One region of the Solibacillus sp. FSL H8-0538 genome, then DNA from elsewhere that is predicted to be linked to it. Evidence: riboswitches for the same ligand, from Rfam matches in the RefSeq annotation. Region 1 holds a riboswitch; each other region holds the start of a gene.
What was found. Region 1 has a riboswitch for cobalamin ahead of MHH87_RS11175 (ribonucleoside-diphosphate reductase subunit alpha). Riboswitches for the same ligand answer to the same signal wherever they lie in the genome.
Positions count from the first base shown of each region.

Region 2: linked by a shared signal. The riboswitch ahead of cobJ (precorrin-3B C(17)-methyltransferase) and the one ahead of MHH87_RS11175 (ribonucleoside-diphosphate reductase subunit alpha) in region 1 are both predicted to bind cobalamin.
Region 3: linked by a shared signal. The riboswitch ahead of MHH87_RS02605 (ABC transporter substrate-binding protein) and the one ahead of MHH87_RS11175 (ribonucleoside-diphosphate reductase subunit alpha) in region 1 are both predicted to bind cobalamin.

Region 1 covers NZ_JBBOPI010000001.1:2,346,631-2,351,106, forward strand. Annotated here, with positions in the region: gene MHH87_RS11175 (ribonucleoside-diphosphate reductase subunit alpha) at 1-1,648, opposite strand, end outside; cobalamin riboswitch at 1,862-2,043, opposite strand; gene MHH87_RS11180 (hypothetical protein) at 2,177-2,845, opposite strand; gene MHH87_RS11185 (ECF transporter S component) at 2,842-3,333, opposite strand; gene MHH87_RS11190 (bifunctional adenosylcobinamide kinase/adenosylcobinamide-phosphate guanylyltransferase) at 3,336-3,749, opposite strand; gene MHH87_RS11195 (histidine phosphatase family protein) at 3,689-4,300, opposite strand; gene cobS (adenosylcobinamide-GDP ribazoletransferase) at 4,273-4,476, opposite strand, start outside.
Region 2 covers NZ_JBBOPI010000001.1:142,537-147,012, forward strand. Annotated here, with positions in the region: gene cbiQ (cobalt ECF transporter T component CbiQ) at 1-439, opposite strand, end outside; gene MHH87_RS00685 (energy-coupling factor ABC transporter substrate-binding protein) at 446-730, opposite strand; gene MHH87_RS00690 (energy-coupling factor ABC transporter permease) at 733-1,476, opposite strand; cobalamin riboswitch at 1,597-1,777, opposite strand; cobalamin riboswitch at 1,978-2,156, shown strand; gene cobJ (precorrin-3B C(17)-methyltransferase) at 2,304-3,938, shown strand; gene cobK (precorrin-6A reductase) at 3,950-4,476, shown strand, end outside.
Region 3 covers NZ_JBBOPI010000001.1:550,708-555,183, reverse strand. Annotated here, with positions in the region: gene MHH87_RS02615 (adenosylcobinamide amidohydrolase) at 1-101, opposite strand, end outside; gene MHH87_RS02610 (FecCD family ABC transporter permease) at 104-1,099, opposite strand; gene MHH87_RS02605 (ABC transporter substrate-binding protein) at 1,092-2,042, opposite strand; cobalamin riboswitch at 2,248-2,430, opposite strand; gene MHH87_RS02600 (amino acid ABC transporter ATP-binding protein) at 2,503-3,258, opposite strand; gene MHH87_RS02595 (amino acid ABC transporter permease) at 3,271-3,981, opposite strand; gene MHH87_RS02590 (amino acid ABC transporter permease) at 3,995-4,476, opposite strand, start outside.

The DNA of each region.
Region 1 (4,476 bases):
AAAGCTTATCTGCAAAATCAACTGCCTTATCACTTTCCCAAGCAATTTCCTTAAGTGCCAGTAAATGATGCCAGCCGAATGTCCCAAGGCCGATGCCACGGTAACGTTTATTTGTGCGATCTGCCTGCACGACTGGGATCGTATTTAGTTCAATAACATTATCAAGCATACGTACTTGAATCGGAATCAAGCGCTCAAGGACACCTGCTGGCACTGCACGACCAAGGTTGACCGAACTTAAATTACATACAACAAAGTCACCTGGCTTACGGCGTGTCACAATGACATCATCCTCTAAAGTTACCGACTCAAACTGTGTAGGTGACATATTTTGAAAAATTTCTGTACACAAATTACTCGAGTAAATCATTCCCGCATGCTTATTCGGATTTTTACGGTTCACCTCATCACGGTAAAACATAAACGGTACGCCAGTTTCAAGCTGACTACGCATAATGCGCTTCATGATTTCAATCGCCGGGATTGTTTCTTTTGAAAGCAATGGATGTGCAACACATTCCGCGTAACGAGTACGGAAGCTTCCTTCACCACGTTGCTCATCATAAATATCTTCTAGAGAATAGCCCATCAATGTACGCACTTCATGTGGGTCAAATAAATACCAATTTGAGCGTGCTTCCACTGCCTCCATAAAAATATCGGGCAAACATACACCAGTGAAAATATCATGTGCGCGCATACGCTCGTCACCATTATTAAGTCGCAAATCTAAAAACGTTAAAATATCTTTATGCCAAACGTCTAAATAAACTGCGATCGCACCTTGTCGCTGTCCAAGCTGATCAACTGAAACTGCGGTATTATTTAATTGTTTAATCCAAGGAAGAACGCCGCTTGATGCGCCTTTATAGCCACGAATTGATGAACCACGACTTCGCACTTTGCCCATATAAACACCAATTCCGCCACCATATTTAGACAATGTCGCCACATCTGTATTCGTGTCATAAATGCTTTGTAAACTATCATCCACAGTATCGATAAAGCAACTTGATAATTGGCCATGTGTTTTCCCCGCATTGGATAATGTCGGTGTTGCTACTGTCATATATAAATTACTTAATGCCCAGTACGCCTCTTCTACTTTTTGCAGGCGACTATCCGTTTCATGCATCATGAGTGTCATCGCAATAATTAGCCAGCGCTGTTGCGGGAGCTCCGCATTTGTACCGTCAAAATCACGCACAACATAGCGGTCCATTAATGTACGTAGGCCAATGTATGTGAAGTATTGGTCGCGCTCAGGCTGAATGATTGTGCCTAGTAATTGGCGCTCGGCTTTTGAATATTGTTGAATGAGTAACTCGTTTAGTAAACCTTTTTCAACAAGCACCTCAATCCAACCACTGAAATCGGCATACGGCTGTTCTATATTAAATTTTTGCTTCTGCGCTTCATATATTTTTTCAAGTAGCAGGCGCTCGGCAACAAACGTCCAGTATGGCTCCTGTTCGTCAATATAACTAATCGTTTCTAAAATGCACGCATCTGTCCATTGTGCATATGTCGCTTGTTCATTTTTACGTCGCCATTTTGCTGAAAAACGAATAAATTGTTCGAGCTGTTCCTCACCGAATTCTTTGATTAAATTTTCTACTACTTGCTGCTCATCTTTTACCTCAATCATCCTGACACATCCTTTTTGCATTTTAAAAAAGACACATCTCCCCCAAATATAAAAAGAGATGATGTTCTTTCGTTTGTGAATAACATAAATTTTCATTTTTTATCCACAAAAAAGCGAATCCTGCATTTAACAGGATTCGCTTATATAAGAAATGGAAAGAGAAGCACACTGAAAAGAGAGCTCTCGCTTCCATTTCCTAGCCCCCGAAGAAATGCGCAAATTGTTTACAAGGCAGGTCTCCTGGCTTCGCTTCATCCTCATCATTCACCTTCCCGTACCTTCGTACAGTGGCTATTGAATATTCGTCAGCGTTACAGTTGCGGGGACAGCATCAGCATCTCACTGATTTCCCTTTTAATCTACATATAGTAGAACCTTAATAAACAAAACACTATATATTGTATCGTTAGAAACTCATGTCATTGTATCACACGTATTAATGTCACTTCAAGCACTATATTTTTTGTGCCATTTTAAAAACGGGGATATGCGCTGAAACTATGCTGTAAAAATGATTTTTCATAAATTTCACGCACGGTAAATTTTCTTCACCGGGGCTGTTATTAACTTATTAAATTTTTCCACAAACTCTTCGCGCACTGCGACAAGTACTGCCGTGGATGGCCCTGCTGAGCATTGTAAATCAATGTCACATGTATAGCCTGCTCCGATAAAGCGCTCAATTTCTGCACCAATTCCTTTTGAACCAGTTGGCCACACTGCTGTAACGATATTCGCTTGCAGTGCCGTATGAATTTCTCCTAGCTTAGCCACCTTTTGCGCGTTCGCTATAACCGCATCTCCAACGAGTGGCATACCTACTAGGAAAAATTGGCAATCTATTTTTGTTACATGAAACGTCGGACGCCCAATAATCGTTAACGATAAACCCGATTGCAGCGACTCAAAATTGGATTCACTAGAACCTGTTACTGGTGGCAACGGCTCACTTATTTCATCAAAAACTTGCTGAAAGCCGCGCAAATAACCGTCCCATGCATCATTGCCCGAAAAATTGGCAAGCAGAAGTTGCGCTGGCTTAGCTCCTGCGCACCACTGCTCAAGTACGGCCACACGCGCTGTAAAATAAGCATTTACTTCATTTGGTACCTGCACAAGGTCAGCTTCCTTTTCACCAATACAGCCGGCATTATCAATTGTGACAATCATTTCATCAATAGCTACTGCATTTCTCATGATTGTAATCCTTGTTTTTGTACGATTGGTTTTAAAATTGGCATCACAACCATGACAAGTACTACATTAATCACTGTTGCTACGAGTAGTGAAGGCACTGATCCAATATAAAACTCCGGGGATACTAAGAAATAAAACGGGAATGGTGAAATAATACCGTTCGCGATAATTAAAAATATCCATTTCAATAGTTTAAAGTTTTTACGGTGTAATACATTAAATACATAGACAATAATAAACATTTCCGCTGCGATTAATGCATGAAATACACCTAGGGGCATCCCTGCGCTAAGTCCCGTTGCAAGATGACCAATCGCTCCTGCAAAGCCAGAATACAGTGGTGGTAAAAATAACACACTTAAAAAAGCTGGTGCAGAATCAAGTGCCGCTGTTGTAATAAATCCTGGCACTTTAATGAAACTACCAATCACACAAATTGCTGCTACTAGTGCCGTTAACACCATTAAACGTAATTTTACTTTATCCATGTTTATTCTCCTTTTAATAGCTGCGGAATGCCGTACCAAACACGTACAACCTGCTCGCTTTCTTCGCATAATTTTTGATATAGCCTGCCACATGTATCACGCAGCTGTCTTTGTTTTTGATCAAGTGGTACAACTCCGCGGCTCATATCGGTGCAAATGCAAATAACAGTTGTCTCTTGGTCAAGCTGTACAAGCTTTGCACTTAGTTTTTCCGCAACAATGTCTTCATCTATGTGAAGCCTAGTTTCGATTATTTTTTCAAAGCTCCCAATAATGATAAATTGCTCTTTTGTAAATGCTTTATCAGCGGGGAGTTCTCCTTCAAATGTAAAAATCCGATGCGAAGCAATAGCTTTTAATTGTGTTTTGACGTATTGTCTTTTTCCGTTAAAAGCGCCTCCGAGTATAACTTGCATCGCGCACCTCCTTGAAAGTCCTTAATGTTTGACCATTCTAAAGTATAGAGTGTTCGGTGATTCGCCATTACTTGCTGAAAATTGGTTACATCTGGCGCAAATTGTGCAAGTAATATCCGAATAACCCCTCCGTGTACAACGAATGTATACTGTCCAGCAGCAACCACAATGTCCTTGACTGCATTTAATACGCGTGCTTGAAACGCAGCTAAGCTTTCACCGTTTAGAGGTGGATTATTTCCTGGGCAATCAATCCATGCACGATACGACAAATTATCTTTTAATTCTTCATACGTCTTCATTTCAAAATCACCGAAATGCGTTTCACGTAAATCCGCATGTGCTTTAAACTTAGCAGATGGAAAATACAGTGCTGCCGTTTGCTCACAACGCATTAAATCACTTCCGTAAACGACAGTTGTTGCTACTGGAATATTCATATGTACTTGCTCTGTCACGATTGGTTCATCTGTCCAGCCAATGTATTTACGGGCTATATTTGCCGCTGTTTTTTCGTGGCGAATTAAATGAAGAATAACGCGGTCATCCATAACACAAGCTCCGTCCCTTCACATAAAGCACCGAGCAGATCCCCGCTCATGCCACCAAAATTTTTCGTCGTCCAGTGACGATAAATTACTACAATTATCGCAATTATCACGAATAACACTGCTAATCCTGTCAGTTGCAACCAAATAACAGCTGCTAGTAAACCCATTACATAAAC
Region 2 (4,476 bases), 2.2 Mb from region 1:
TAAGGACGGTGCAAATCTCATTAATAGATGTTGTTAATATTAGGAAATACAAACAGCTAATAGAACCAATCGCCGTAATGATTAAGTGTACGGCAGTGTCTAAACTAGAGTGAGAAATAAAAATATTAAAATAAAAAATGTCGGTATACCAGATGATGGTTGTCAGTTGCCCAATATCCGTTGTGAAGGAAAATAAAACACTAACGGCGCTCGTTGTAATAAAAAAAATGGGCGTTACTAATAATTTGCAATAATACTGTACCGGAATTTTTGCTGCGAAAATGATCATACCACTCATGGAAAAAAATATAAACGTTGTCACGAGTGGCTGCTTAACTAGTAATAGAACGAGTAGTGAACTAAGTGCAAATATCATTTTTTCTAAAGGGTGTACATTTCTGAGTTGATTAATATAAGCATATTTGTCGATTAACAGCATACAAATTTACTCATTTCTTTGCTTTTGGTAACGCCCTCGCATGAGACCGATAAAGTAGCCGATAAATCCAGCCCCAATGGCAGCTTGCAATACAAATAATAAGCTTTCAATTTCACCACTTGGCGGTTCCCAAAATGATTCAAACCAAGGTTCATAGGAAGTATTAATTTCAGTAATTGCTACCTCTGCCTCCCCGTCAGCTCCCCCAAACTCTGCATCCTTTTGAATAAACAAAGGAATAATGGCTAACAACACAACAATCGCTAATAACAATAAATTTTTCTTTAGCATATTTAAGCCTCCTTTATTTTAAAAATTTTTAACATCGTTAATTCACGTACATTGTATTTTTGTAAGAAATTCATAATCATAACCGTTAATAAACCTTCGCTCACAGCTAAAGGAATTTGTGTTAATGCGAAAATACCACTAAATTTCGTAAATGATTGCCAAAAACCGCCTACTTCTGATGGGAATGCTAGTGCTAGCTGGAATGAAGTTACAACATATGTACCAAGATCACCTAACATTGCAGCTAAAAATATGGCGATAGAGAATGAAAAGCCTAATTTACTTGCTAATTTATAGACACCATATACAATCATTGGACCCGCAATGGCCATTGAGAAAACATTGGCACCTAAAGTAGTTAAACCACCATGCGCTAATAGTAATGATTGGAATAGTAATACGATTGATCCGATGACGCTCATCGCAAGTGGGCCGAATAGCATCGTTCCTAAGCCAACCCCAGTTGGATGTGAACAGCTCCCTGTAACAGAAGGGATTTTTAATGCAGACAAGACGAATGCAAATGCGCCGGATAATCCAAGCAACATTTTTGTTTCAGGATGTTCTGTGATTGTTTTTCGAATAGAACGTAGACCTAAAATAAAGAAAGGTAGCGAAATTAATGACCAAAAAATGGCCCATTGTAACGGCAAGAATCCTTCCATAATGTGCATTGCGTATGCTTGTTTAGGAATAAATAGTAGTGCAATTGAAAAATAACTCAGTTTCCAAAATTGGTTTTTCATGTGCTTCCTCCTTTTTTGACGACAAAAAGTGCGCAAAAAAGCACTTTCGCTGTGGAGGGAAAGTGCATGAGAAAAAAGCTTAAAATAGCCTTTTTTCCACACCTATCCTCGTAGGTTGAAATGTTCGTAAGTCTGTTGGCAGGTCTCCTGGCTCATCATCAACACGCCTCACACCTTCCCGTTTTAAAAACAGTGGTATTTTGTGAGTTGCTCCGATTAACAGTGGCGGGACCGCGACGGATTTGCACCGTACTTCCCTTTTAAGCTAAGTTACATTAGCACCAAAAAACGATTCAATTGTCATCTTCGGCAATTAGTGTACCACCATAAAAAAAATTTGGCTATTATATTTTTTAGAACATTGAGATTTCTATGTATTTGTAATTTTAGCACGTAAAACAAAGAATTAAATTGTACTGCATACGGAAATAAAATCTTTTTATTAATGAATAGTTGTGGTATTTTAAAATAAGCATTAAATTCAGAAAACAATAAAAATATAATATAGCGAAATTATTAAGTGCTCGAAAAATTCGAGGTAAAAGGGAAACTAGTAGAATTCTAGTACAGCCCCCGCTACTGTAATAGCTGATGAAATCATGAGACCACCATGTATTTGGGAAGGTGTGAGAGTAAGGTGAAGCTTAAGTCAGGAAACCTGCTTAGTAATGTTGTGAAAATTTTTCGGAGGGAGAAATTTAGGCAAAGTAGTATACGATCATGTACTACTGTTTTTGTAGTGCTTTTTTTAATAAATGAGCTGCAAGCCTTTACTCTCTTTTTGAGAGTAAAGGCTTTTTTATTGCGTATTTTTAGGGGGAACAACAGTGCAAAAGGGGAAAATTTTCGTAGTCGGTTTTGGACCTGGAGACTATGAGCATATTACGAAACGAGCAGTAGATGCGTTAAAGCAAAGTGATTTTATTATTGGTTATAAAACGTACGTGGAATTAATAGAGCATCTTGTTACCGCTAAATCGATTGTTAGTACAGGGATGACAGAGGAAGTATCGCGTGCACAAGAAGCAGTAAGGCAGGCGGAGGCAGGAAATATTGTGTCGGTTATTTCAAGTGGCGATGCCGGCGTTTATGGAATGGCAGGGCTTGTGTATGAAGTACTTATTGAGCTTGGTTGGACGGAGAAGGATGGCATCGCGGTAGAAGTAGTACCAGGAATTTCAGCGATTAACTCTTGTGCAAGCTTACTCGGCGCACCAGTTATGCATGACTCTTGTACGATCAGCTTAAGCGACCATTTAACACCGTGGAAAATTATTGAGAAACGTATTGAAGCGGCGGCAATGGCGGATTTTGTGATTGCTTTTTATAATCCGAAAAGCGGTCGACGTACACGCCAAATTGTTGAAGCACAGCGAATTTTATTGGAATATCGTTCGCCTGCAACACCAGTCGGGCTAGTGAAAAGTGCCTACCGAGAGCGTCAAGAAATTGTAATGACGACGCTTGCAGAAATGTTAAATCATGATATTGGGATGTTAACGACAGTTGTTGTTGGGAATTCATCCACATTTTTCTACGATAATAAGATGATTACACCACGTGGCTATCAACGTAAATATACACTTGGTGAAGAAAAGCAACCCCTTCGTCCACATCAACGCTTGAAAAAAGAAGCGGAACCATGGGCAATGGATCAGGAAACGGGGGAAGCCGCGAGTGGATATGAGCAAATTTCCGTGCAAAAAATAAAAAAGCCAAAGAAATCATCGCTTGAGATGGCATCACTAGCACTTTCACTTGTGACAAAAAAGCCCATAACGTCGTCTAAAACGTATATTCAACAAAGCATTGAATCCATTTTTGAAGTGGCAGTTAGTCCAGGGGTAGCTAATAAATTTTTCACATCTGAGCAAATGCGTACACTCGCAGACATTGTAGGCGAGAACGGGACGATGGAATATACGCCTGAGCATCAAATTCATTTGAAAATTCCAACGGATGATCCACAAGCGATTGTGGATGCGCTTCGCCAGGTTGAATTTTTAGTCGCTCCAATTGGCGATGTAGTGAATATAAAGGCATGTGATTTTTGTTATGGGGAAAAGGCCGAGTCGATTCCTTATGCGGAGCAACTACAGGAGCAACTTGGTGGACTGAATTTACCTAAGCAATTACATATTGGCTTCAACGGTTGTGGTATGGCTTGTTACCGTGCAGTTTTTGATGATATTGGAATTGTCTATCGAAAAAGTAAATTTGATATTTTTCTTGGCGCGAAGCCCGTTGGACGGACAGCGCATGCAGCACAGCCGGTTGTAGAAGGATTAGAGCCGGAGCAGCTTGTATCCCTAATAACAGAAATTATTAATGAATATAAAGCAAACGCACATCCAAATGAAAGATTGTTCAAATACTTCAAGCGTGTGAAAAAGATTTTGAACTTCGACTATCAAGATATGATGACAAAAATTAAAGTCGAGCCGGCCCCGTGTGGTGATTAGGAGGAGCTTTCATGATTTTATTTTTAGCGGGCACGAGTGATGCGCGTGCATTAGCGGTTCAATTACAAAGTAAAGGGTACGAGTTACTCGCAACAGTCGTAACAGAATCAGCAGCAACGAGCTTGCAAGAAGCGGGTATTGCGCATCGAATTGGTCGCTTATCCGCAGAGGAAATGCAGGAGCTAGCAATAAGTATCGGTTGCAAGTGCATTGTAGATGCGAGTCACCCATTTGCGGAGGAAGCATCGAAGCAAGCAATGGTAGCTGCAAAAGAAGTAGGCATTCCCTATATTCGTTATGAGCGTCAGCAACAGAAACATGTACATCCACTTATTACAGAAGTGGATAGCTATGAGGCAGCTGCAAATCTTGCGTTGCAAAAAGGTGGCACGATTATGCTGACTACCGGTAGTAAAACGCTCGCAACGTTTACGAGTGTTCTACTGCAGCAAGAAGGCATACGCGTTATTGCACGCATGCTACCGAATCTTGAAAATATGGAGAAATGCCAAGCGCTTGGTGTCATGCAACGCGATAT
Region 3 (4,476 bases), 1.8 Mb from region 1:
CCTAATATACCGAGCACTTTCCCTTTTCCGACTTCAAACGAAACATTGTGTATGATTGGGGTTGAGCTATAGCCACCTGAAATATTTTGTACCTTTAGCAATGTTAGCCCCCCTTTGTACGCTGTTTAAAAAAGATATAAGCAAATACGGGAGCCCCGATAAATGCTGTAATAACACCAATTGGTAACTCAGTTGGTGCAATAATTGTACGTGATACTAAATCACAAATGACGAGTAAACTCGCTCCATTGAGTAACGACAGCAGTAATAAATGTCGATGATCCGCACCACAAATCATACGTACCATATGAGGAACAACTAAGCCGACGAAGCCGATTGTTCCCGATACAGCAACGGAAGCTCCTGTCAGCATCGAGCCACCTGCTAAGATCATATATTTACTCCGTTTAACGTTAACACCTAAATACTGTGCACGTTCCTCACCGTAAACCATCGCATTTAATTCACGACGATTAAACCAAATAATAATCGTCCCAATAATGACGAACGGTAAAATCATTTTCACATATGGCCAGCCGCGCATCGACACGCTTCCAAGTAACCAGCCTATAATTTCCCGCAGTTGCTCACCTGTTAATGCGACCATGAGCGAAATACACGACCCTAAAAATGAACTAAAAATGATCCCCGTTAAAATTAGCGTTTCCATTTTCATCGTACGATCCACTACACGCGCAAAGCTCATCACACAAACAATCGTTAAAACAGCTCCAATCATGCTGAAAACTGGTAAAGTAAAGGTGCCTAAAATCGGTATTGAAATACCAAAAAAGATTGTTGTGACCGCTCCAACTGATGCACCTGATGAAATCCCTAATGTATATGGATCAGCGAGTGGGTTTTTTAATAATCCTTGGAATGCTGCTCCTGCAATCGCAAGTGATGCGCCGACTAATACGGATAGTACGACTCGCGGCATACGGATTTTCCATAAAATACTGTAGGCAACCGGATCTGTTTCCTTATCCCATAACGTTGAGAGCGGAACATCAACCGACCCAAATGAAATTCCAAACCAGATGCTCATCAGCAATACAGCAAGGGAGCAACTATACGAGATGAAATACTTTTTATTCACCGAAAGCCTCTGGGTAAACTGCCTTCGCAATCGATTCGACACCTTCAGCTAAACGTGGACCTTGTCTGCTTGTTGTATCACCATCAACTAATATAACCTTCCCGTTTTTTACCGCATCCATTATCGCATAGGCTTCATTTGTGTTAATTGATTCAATATCATTTTCATATGTCACAATAATTGTATTTGGGTTACTTGCAACAAATTGCTCTGAGCTATACATCGGCCAACCGTCTGTCTCCACTGCATTTTTAACACCGATTATTTGTAGCATTTCATCGATAAACGTACCTGTACCCGCCGCATAAATATCCGGGTCTGTCCCTACTACAACAAACACTGATTTAGCTTCTAGCCCAGCTACCTTCTCTTCAATATTTGTCAGCTTTGTTTTAATATCCGCAATAATTTTTGTCGCTTCCTGTGACTTACCTGTTAATAAACCGATTTGCTCAATCGTTTCATATGTTTCATCAAAATCAACAGCATCTTTCACTACAAATACTTTTACACCTGCTGCTTCAAGCTGTGCAATCCCTTCACCCATTACATATAAACCTGATTCATGCGCGAACACGATGTCTGGTTGCAATGCAATAATTTGCTCTAAATTAAATTCTATACCACCAACGCGCTCTTTCTCTGTAACTGCCTCTGGAAAATTATCATAGTCATTCACACCAATAATTTGTTCATCTAATCCTAAACTAAATAAAATTTCTGTATTCGACGGGATTAACGAAATAATTTTCTTTGGTGCTTGTTCAATCGTTATGTCGGTCCCTTGTGCATCAGTTACAGTTACTGGGAATGCTTGCGCTACATCTTCTATTTCAGATGTTTCTTCAACTTGCAAGGAATCTTCTGCTGTATCACCGCTACATCCAACTAACATCAATACCGCTAATATTGCGCTTAACCCTAATTGCCAAAACTTCTTCATCGTAATTCCTCCTAATTTTTGCCGCAATAGAATGACCACATCTCACTCCAAAATAAGACGAGATGGTGTCTTTTGTTATATGGTTAAAAAAAGTCATACTTACTTAACCACAAAAAAAAGCCTCTCCATGGACAGAGAGACTGAGACTAGCTAATAATCGCGCAAAAAAACACTGTTAAAAGCCATCTTCCTATCCGCGTAGGTCCAACTGGTGTACGTAAAGGCAGGTCTCCTGGCTTATGCATCAAGCATTTACTGCGCCTTCCCTTTACAGTGGCATTGTACAGTAAACTAGCATTTACAGTGGCGGGACCGCATCGGAATTGCACCGACTTCCCTTTTACTTCCTACCACCGCAGCGGCAAGAACCTTTACTTTGATTATCCAATTATGTAACAGTATTTATTATAGCGGAAATCAGAAAAAAGTGTACGTATAATCCGCAAGAGTTTTCTGACAATTAAATTTGGTAATCAAATTCTTCTGGTAAAACACGTCGTAGGAATTGTTTTGTACGATCTTCTTTCGGCTTCACAAAAATTTCATGTGGTGAGCCTTCTTCTATTATGTTCCCGCCATCCATAAAGATGATGCGATTTGCTACATCACGCGCAAAGGACATTTCATGCGTCACGACTAGCATTGTCGTTCCTTCTTTGGCAATATCCTTCATGACACCTAACACTTCCCCAACAAGCTCCGGATCCAACGCCGATGTTGGTTCATCAAATAAAATAATGTCAGGATTCAACGCAACTGCGCGCGCAATCCCAACACGTTGCTGCTGCCCACCTGAAAGCTGACTTGGATACGAATCGTATTTTTCCGAAAGTCCTACTTTATTTAATGCTTCACGCGAAATTTTATACGCCTCTTCTTTGTTCATGCCGCGTCCAATAATTAGCCCTTCTGCCACATTATCAAGTGCGGTTTTATTATTAAATAAATTATAGTTTTGGAATACGAAAGCGGTTTTTTTGCGAATCGCAAGCACATCTTTCTTGGACGCATCATTCAAATTGACGTGAATCTCACCGAAATTTGCTGTTCCTTCATCTGCGCGTTCTAAAAAGTTGATGCAGCGGAGAAGCGTTGTTTTGCCTGAACCACTCGGCCCTAAAATCACGACGACATCTCCTTGATCAATCGTTAAATCTACACCCTTTAAAATTTCGTTTTTCCCAAATGATTTATGGATGTTTTTAATTTCTAACATTTGACTTCCTCCTTATGCACCTACATATTTATAACGACTCAAACGTTTTTCGTACCACTTAAATAAATATTCAACCGTCATACACACAATTAAGTACACAATAAAAATATCAATATATGCCTCTAAATAATTGTAACCAAAGTTTGCCGCTACTTTTGCTTTCAATGTGATTTCCTGCAATGAAATCGCGTATCCAAGTGACGTCGCTTTGATTAAATTTATTGTCGCTGTACATAAATTCGGCATCGCAGCTACGAGTGCTTGAGGGATAATGATGCGGCGGTACGCTTGTGGTGTCGTTAAACCAACAGAATGCGCCGCCTCTAGCTGGCCTTTATGTACCGTTTGTAAGGCAGAACGGAATACTTCGATTAAGACCGCTGCTGTATTGAACGAGAAAATAATAAACGCATACCAAAGCGGATTAATATCATAAATCGCATAGTCAATATTATATTTCTTGAAAATGCCATCTAAAATTAACGGTATACTTGCATACAGCACGAAAATTTGAATAATAACCGGTGTCCCACGAACAAAGGAAATATATATTTTTGTAAAGAAATTCAGTACCGGTATTTCATGAATTCGTGTCAGTGCTAATAAAAATCCAAGTGGTACAGCAAAAGCCATTGCCACAACTGTTACAAGGAGCGCAACAGGTACACCACTTAATGCAACAAAAAATGTATTGACTAAAAAATCCCAGTTTATAAAATTCATGTTGTGCGCCTCCTTAAGTTGTTTTTAATGGCTGCTTCCCCTTACTAAATGCTTTCTCCAGTAAAGCGAAAATTTTCTCAATTGTAATCGATAAAATCCAGTAGATCACAGCGAGTGCAATATAAATTTCTAAAGTATGTGTGCCATAATTATTTGCAATAATCAAGTTTGCTTTGCCGACGATATCAATAAATCCGATCGTATATGCAAGTGCTCCTTCTTGCAGCACCGAAATAAGTCCGTTACCAAAGTTCGGTAAGGCTACGACAAAGGCTTGCGGGAAAATAATTCGGCGATACGCTTGAAAGGGAGTTAATCCAACACTTACTGCCGCTTCAAACTGCCCTTTATCAATGGCCATATAGGATGAACGAATGACTTCAGACATCATTGCCGCAAACTGTAAGCTAAACGTAATGACAACGAAAACGCCTGTCGATACACTTTGCAGGTCTATACCGAATAGATTTTCAGAAAAGGCTGGAATGCCGTAAT